Regions from separate parts of the Lacrimispora cavernae genome, predicted to be linked through region 1. Evidence: riboswitches for the same ligand, from Rfam matches in the RefSeq annotation. Region 1 holds a riboswitch; the other holds the start of a gene.
The links. Region 1 has a riboswitch for FMN ahead of ribD (bifunctional diaminohydroxyphosphoribosylaminopyrimidine deaminase/5-amino-6-(5-phosphoribosylamino)uracil reductase RibD). Riboswitches for the same ligand answer to the same signal wherever they lie in the genome.
Positions count from the first base shown of each region.

Region 1 (3,387 bases):
ACAATTCTTCCTTGCTGCAGCTCATTCAGTGCTTCTTCAATGGTGTTGTATTGAAACATATCGATTCCTCCTAAAAGCCGTATTTCTTAAGAAAGCCGGCTGTGATATTATTTTCAGGCTGCTGAATGGCCATCAGCCGTTCCACGTATTTACCGATACAGTCGTTTTCAAGATTGACCGTATCTCCAATGCGTCTGCCTGGCAAAATGGTCATTGATGCTGTGTGGGGGATGACAGAAACGCTGAAGCTATCCCTTTTAACTTTTGCTACAGTAAGGCTGATTCCGTCAATAGCGACAGATCCTTTTTCAATGATATATCTCAGAATATCAGGGGTGGTTTTAATCGTGTACCAAACGGCATTATCGTCCTTTTGAACGGCAGATACCGTTCCGGTGCCATCGATATGGCCTGAAACAATATGTCCCCCGAATCTTCCGTTTGCCGGCATTGCCCGTTCTAAATTGACAGGACTCCCCGTTGATAAATTTCCAAGAGAGGAACGGTTAAAGGTCTCGTTCATAACATCGGCAGTAAATCCGCCTTGAGAAAAGGCTGTAACCGTGAGACAGACACCGTTCACAGCGATACTGTCTCCCAGGCGGACATCCTCCATGATTTTCTTTGCCTGAACAGAGATAAAAGAAGATTCTGGGCCTTTGCGGATGGTTTGAATTTTGCCGATTTCTTCTATGATTCCTGTGAACACCGGATCACCTCGCTTTCCAATAGAATATCCTCCTCAACCCATGAAATAGTCGGTTTGCCCAGATGAAACGCCTGATCAGGGCTATCTACGCCAATGCCCATTACCGGAGTTTTTCCGCTGCCGCCAAATAGCTTAGGGGCAATGTAGGTCTGTACTTTGTGGACGATTCCGCTTTGCAGGGCAGACCAGTTTAAGGTGCCGCCGCCCTCCAGCAAAACACTGTCGATTTTTCTTTCACCAAGAGCTGTCATAAGGCAGTTCAGATCCATATGACCTTCTTTCGGGGGAAGTACCAAAATGCCGCAGCCTGCTTCCAGATAAGGGCGGTGTTTGTCTTTGTCCGTAATTACCGTTGCAAGGAGGGTGGAGGCAGTACCGGTGGTAGTAACAATCCTTGCGCTTAAAGGCGTTTTAAGATGGGTATCGCAGACAATACGGAGCGGATTTTTGCTGTTTTCCAGCCGGCAGGTCAGCAGCGGGTCGTCCGCAAGGACAGTGCCAACCCCCACCATAATGGCAGAATAGCGGTGCCGGTCCTCATGAACACGGTGACGCGCCGCTTCACCGGTTATCCATTGGGATTTTCCAGTGTGTGTCGCAATTTTTCCGTCCAAAGTCATGGCGTACTTCATGATCACATAGGGTGTTTTGTTTTGGATGTAGTGAAAGAAACTCTGGTTCAGTGCGTCACATTCCTCTTTTAAAACTCCTTTTGTCACCTCGATTCCACAGGAACGTAACAGCTCAATGCCTTTTCCTGCTACCAACGGGTTCGGGTCACAAGAACCGATTACCACATGGCGGATCCCGCGTTCCAGGATCGCGTCAGTGCAGGGGGGTGTCTTGCCGGAATGGCAGCAAGGTTCCAGTGTCACATACATGGTTGCTCCCTCTGGCGATGTGTGACAGCTTGCCAGGGCGTTGCGTTCCGCATGGAGCTCCCCGTATTTCCGGTGATATCCATGTCCGATAATCTTACCGTCTTTTACGATAACCGCTCCAACCATGGGATTTGGATTTGTCCAGCCACAGCCTTTCTTTGCAAGCTGTAAAGCAAATCTCATATATTCTGTGTCAGTCATGCAGCACCTCCTAAAAAACAAAATACCTTGAACAAAGTCGTTCAAGGCATTTAAGGTATCACACGTATTGACAGGTATGTACTGCAATAAAAAAAACTCCGGAACAAAAAATAGTTCCAGAGCAAATTTACATATACAAAGAAATACTGTGACTTATCATCTTCTTTTATCCAGACTATACTGTCGGCTTCGGAATTGCACCGAATCATGCCTTGCGGCTCGTGGGCTTTACCACCGGTAGGGAATTTAACCCTGCCCTGAAGATATTATTCAATTAAAATCATTATACTCCTTGTTTTGTATTTGTCAACTAAAAATATTGTGTTTACAATAAAAAGGATATAATGGCTGTTTTTTGGTTCATATGATAAGCGCAGCTAAACTGTTTTTACAGGCAGTAATGGACATCAGGGGTAAAATAGCCTTCTTAATATTTGGTGGTTTCATGCATAAGCCGGATACATGAATGCTTTTATTGCAATAGAATGTTGACACCAACCGTTATGTCTGCTTTAATTTTATTATAAACAAGTTGTTATTCAGGTAAAGTATGTACATTGTGCATAAAATTAGAGGAGCGGGTTATTTATTCAGTGAAGTGAAGGGGTGGAGTGGTGGATATTCAATTTAAAGAAGGGACTGTAGAATATTTAGACTGTTGTATGAAGGCAATGGAAAATTCGGCAATGTGTACGTCTTATTTTCAATCGGAGAAAAGCAGAAAAAATGCAGTGATGGAAGGAATAAATAAAGGAACTCTGTATGTTGCTTTGTGTGATGGTGAATGCGCTGGTTTTGCATATTTTATTTCAGAAGGCGCCTTTCACGCATATCATTATCTGCATTTAATTGCTGTTAAAGAGGAATACAGGGGGAATGGGGTAGGAAAGAAATTACTGGAATTTATAGAAGATATGCTTTTTAAAACCAGAGATAAAATATTTTTAGTGGTTGGAGATTACAATCCGGGTGCAAAGATTTTTTATGAGAAATCAGGATATAAGTACATAGGAACGATTCCAGGCCTTTATCGCAAAGGAATTGATGAATATTTAATGATGAAGGTATATGATGGGGGAGATTAGTTTAGGCAGAACCGCTCACCATAGAAACCCACTTTAACTTTTAGTAAATGCATTTATAGATTGATAGCTTATAATTTCACCATGGAACATCACCATGAAGTTGGGGAGTAATAAAATGAGTTTAGATTTCAACATAAAGACCCTTATATTCACAGTTGTTATAGGGCATCTTTTTTCTGGAATATTAGGTATCGCCTACATGGTCCAACATAAAAAGGATTCTTCTTTATATATTTTTTTATTTGCAAGGCTGTTTGATACCTTAGCATGGGTTTTTCTTGGGTTACGGGGCATCATCAATTCATTTATTTCAATATCGGTGGGTAATTCCTTTTTAATTATTGCCCATACCACGCAGATTATTGCCTTTTTAATTATTAAAGAATGCTATAACAAATTGATAAGACGGGCGTATTTTATTGCTGCCGCCATTTCTATTGTTATGATCCATCTGGCCTTATTTTTGCATAATGTGGAGGGTGTGCGGGTTTCAATTATGTCCATCAGCATG
Region 1 covers NZ_CP157940.1:682,089-685,475, forward strand. Annotated here, with positions in the region: gene ABFV83_RS03345 (bifunctional 3,4-dihydroxy-2-butanone-4-phosphate synthase/GTP cyclohydrolase II) at 1-59, opposite strand, end outside; gene ABFV83_RS03350 (riboflavin synthase) at 71-709, opposite strand; gene ribD (bifunctional diaminohydroxyphosphoribosylaminopyrimidine deaminase/5-amino-6-(5-phosphoribosylamino)uracil reductase RibD) at 691-1,791, opposite strand; FMN riboswitch at 1,946-2,060, opposite strand; gene ABFV83_RS03360 (GNAT family N-acetyltransferase) at 2,478-2,876, shown strand; gene ABFV83_RS03365 (GGDEF domain-containing protein) at 2,992-3,387, shown strand, end outside.

Region 2 (3,387 bases), 1.5 Mb from region 1:
GGGTCTATTGCCCTATCTGCAACAACAAAACACGAATGCAAATTAGGGAAGATACGGTTCTTAAAAACTTCCCCTTGTTTTGCCCCAAGTGCAAGCATGAGATTGTGATTGATGTGTGGCAGTTTAATATCAAGATTGTCAATGAGCAAGACGCAGAGCCGACAACCATGAGAAATCATATTTGTTCTGGGAAACATGAGCTTAAAACAAACATTTTGCCTGATAAACTTTTATTATGACAATCATTTTTATGATTGAGCAATAAACAGCAGCACCGGAAAACCAAAACACATCGCTAATGACGGAGTATCGATGTTGTATAAACATGTGGCACAGAATACACTTTAACATGTAGAGCATGACCAATAAGAAACTATAAAAAATTTTAATTAGGACCGAATTTACAGTGAGGTAACCATTATGTTTGCAGACAGGTTTTAAAATACTATTAGCAGGGACTTTATGAAGATGATGCTTCACAAAGCCTCTGCACAATTTTATTTTTCACTTATGGTCAATGCCCATTTTTCGAGAAATGCACTTAAAAAGTCTTCCTGCTTCCCCTGGCAATTTTTCAGTGGTATCATATTTTTTGATGGAAGTTTCCAATTATAGAAAACTGTTTACACTTCCAAACAACCTACGATACCAAGAAGCCTATTAATGTACTCCACTTAGAAGCATTGGCTTTACGCTTATTTATTACTGTGTTTGATTGATCTGCTGGCTGTTCATAGCATTTAAGAAAACATTCTGCCAATGCATTGGTTGAATAGTTCCATTTAGTGCTTTTTTTACCATTTTTTCTCCTGGTATGTCATACATCAGGTTTCCCTGATTTACTGTTGCTACCACACTGCCCGCAGCAGAGCTTCTAACATTTGAACCACCAGAATTGTGTGAATCTCAAAAACAATTTTTTCCATACTAAATTTAAGAAAACTTCCGAAGACCTTGGAGCTCCTCCAGAAACTTATAGGTTCAGATATCTAAAGCTGTAAAGCCGGCAGGTAGAATGTGCCTTGATAATCACGCTCCAGTGTAACGGTATACCAGTAATCGTATGGCGCATCTTCCATAACGTACCCTTGCCCTCCTTTAAAATGGCAAAAAAATAAAAGATAGATTTTCATAACTGAAAACGTACCTTTCTTTATTTGCCCTTGATTTACCAAGTATCTTGTCCCTATAAGTTATAATTTAAGCCGCAAGCTTTCATGCCTGCGGCTTATTGTTTAAATGGAGATAGTGGGATTCGAACCCATGACCTCTTGAATGCCATTCAAGCGCTCTCCCAGCTGAGCTATACCCCCATGTCCGATATTATAGCAAAGCATTAAAAAAATTGCAACACCATATTGCATTTATTTTTTAAAATGTTATAATAATTCAAGAACATTTGAATATAGTTGTCTTCAGGGCAGGGTGAAATTCCCGACCGGCGGTAAAGTCCGCGAGCGCAAATTGTGCAGAATTGGTGTAATTCCAATACCGACAGTATAGTCTGGATGAAAGAAGATGTGTTAAATAGTGATAATACACCTGTTTATTTTTAACACCTGAAAGGCATACTTTCAGGTGTTACTTATTTTTCAGGAGGCTTTAACATGAATATGACAAAACAAACAAGTAAACTCACCCTCATGGCCATGCTTTGTGCGCTGGCCTTTGTAGCCGTTGTGGCAATCCGGATCCCTCTGATCCCCATGCTGCCTTTCCTGGAGTATGAGCCCAAAGATGTTATTATCATTACCGGCGGCTTCTTATTCGGGCCAATGTCATCTGCACTGATCTCCGTTATCGTATCATTTGTGGAGATGTTTACCATCAGCAGCACCGGAATCATCGGACTGATCATGAACGTTCTTTCTACGGTCGCATTTGTCTGTCCGGCAGCTTACTTCTATAAGAAGCACCATTCCCTTTTGGGTGCATTCCTTGGCATGGTGGCAGGTACCTTACTCATGACCCTGGTCATGGTTTTGTGGAACTACCTTATTACCCCAATTTACATGGGATATCCAAGGGATGCCGTGGTAAAGCTTCTACTCCCTGCATTCGTCCCCTTTAACCTTTTAAAGGGAGGAATCAACACGGCCCTGACTCTTCTTATCTATAAACCATTAGTCAACACGTTGAGAAAATCCAATCTCATGATTCCGACTTCAACGGATGCACCAAAAAAGCAGTCGTTCAATCTTGGCATGACCCTTGCTGCAGGGATCATCTTAATAACCTGTATTTTGGCCGTCCTGGTTATGAAGGGAATTATCTAAGTCAAGCGGATATTCGCAATCCGTTTCGCCACTTGCTCACAGCGTGCCCCGCTTCACCGGGCATAACCGAATAGCAGCTATTGCTGCTTGTCAGGTGGAGTTCTTGTTTCTTGTCGCAAAGCGGCAAGATGATGACACTCCACCTGACACAAGCAAGTCCCCACCTACTACTTAATGATTTTCATATTTGAAGTGGGGGACTTACTTGATTCGGTTAAAAACACGGAAAAGAAGGAGGGCTTCCCGTAAGGCACTCCCACAATAATAAAATATTTGTACAGCACACGGCATAGTCAGTTTGACTATGCCGTTTTGCCGTTTATTTCTTTCATGTCCGGCAATTCAATCACACCCACACACTTGTAATGGATTCCCACCTGCTGTACCCGCCCTCCCGAACATCCACAAGGTTAAAAAACGGGCTAAAAACGAAAAATTTCCACGCTTGCGGAAAGATATGGTATAATAGGGACAAAATGAAAACCGAAACATGGAAAGGTGCATTACAGCTATGAATGCGGCCTTGACAATACAGGAGAAGTGAAAGAATTTGCGGATAGCAACTTTGAAATGGTAAAAAGCAAACATTAAGTAATAAAAATTAAAGACGCTAAAATTTAATGTATACTTCAAAATATGAGGTGAAGAAATCGTGACAAACAAAAAAATCATAGTACAATTTACGGTACTGACATTTTCCATAGCCTATCTTGTGTCAGGTGCTTTAATTGCCCTTGGGCAATTCGGATATTCGGTTCACAATTGGGTTTACTCCTTACAACAATTTGTAATGAATATTCCTTTTGCAATCTATATTTTGTCGCCCGCTATTGCTTCATATATCGTTCTGAAGAAAAATAATAAAATAACAGATTTTAAGGAATGGTTGAAAACTGTTTTTTACGCCAAAAATAACATCTCTCTCTATTTGTTCGTTGCCGCAGGGCTTGCACTGTATTTTTTGATACATATTGCAGTTTCAGGCCCCACGGAAATGGTACTTCCATTTTATACGTTCTTCCTTTCCCTGCCTGGTAATCTTATTATCGGTGGCTTGGAGGAAGCTGGCTGGATGTACATATTACAGCCTGAGCTTGACAAAAAATATGGC
Region 2 covers NZ_CP157940.1:2,143,759-2,147,145, forward strand. Annotated here, with positions in the region: gene ABFV83_RS10240 (cysteine-rich KTR domain-containing protein) at 1-239, shown strand, start outside; tRNA gene ABFV83_RS10245 (tRNA-Ala) at 1,241-1,313, opposite strand; FMN riboswitch at 1,408-1,524, shown strand; gene ABFV83_RS10250 (ECF transporter S component) at 1,608-2,276, shown strand; gene ABFV83_RS10255 (CPBP family intramembrane glutamic endopeptidase) at 2,929-3,387, shown strand, end outside.
Region 2: another riboswitch for FMN. It lies ahead of ABFV83_RS10250 (ECF transporter S component); the one in region 1 lies ahead of ribD (bifunctional diaminohydroxyphosphoribosylaminopyrimidine deaminase/5-amino-6-(5-phosphoribosylamino)uracil reductase RibD).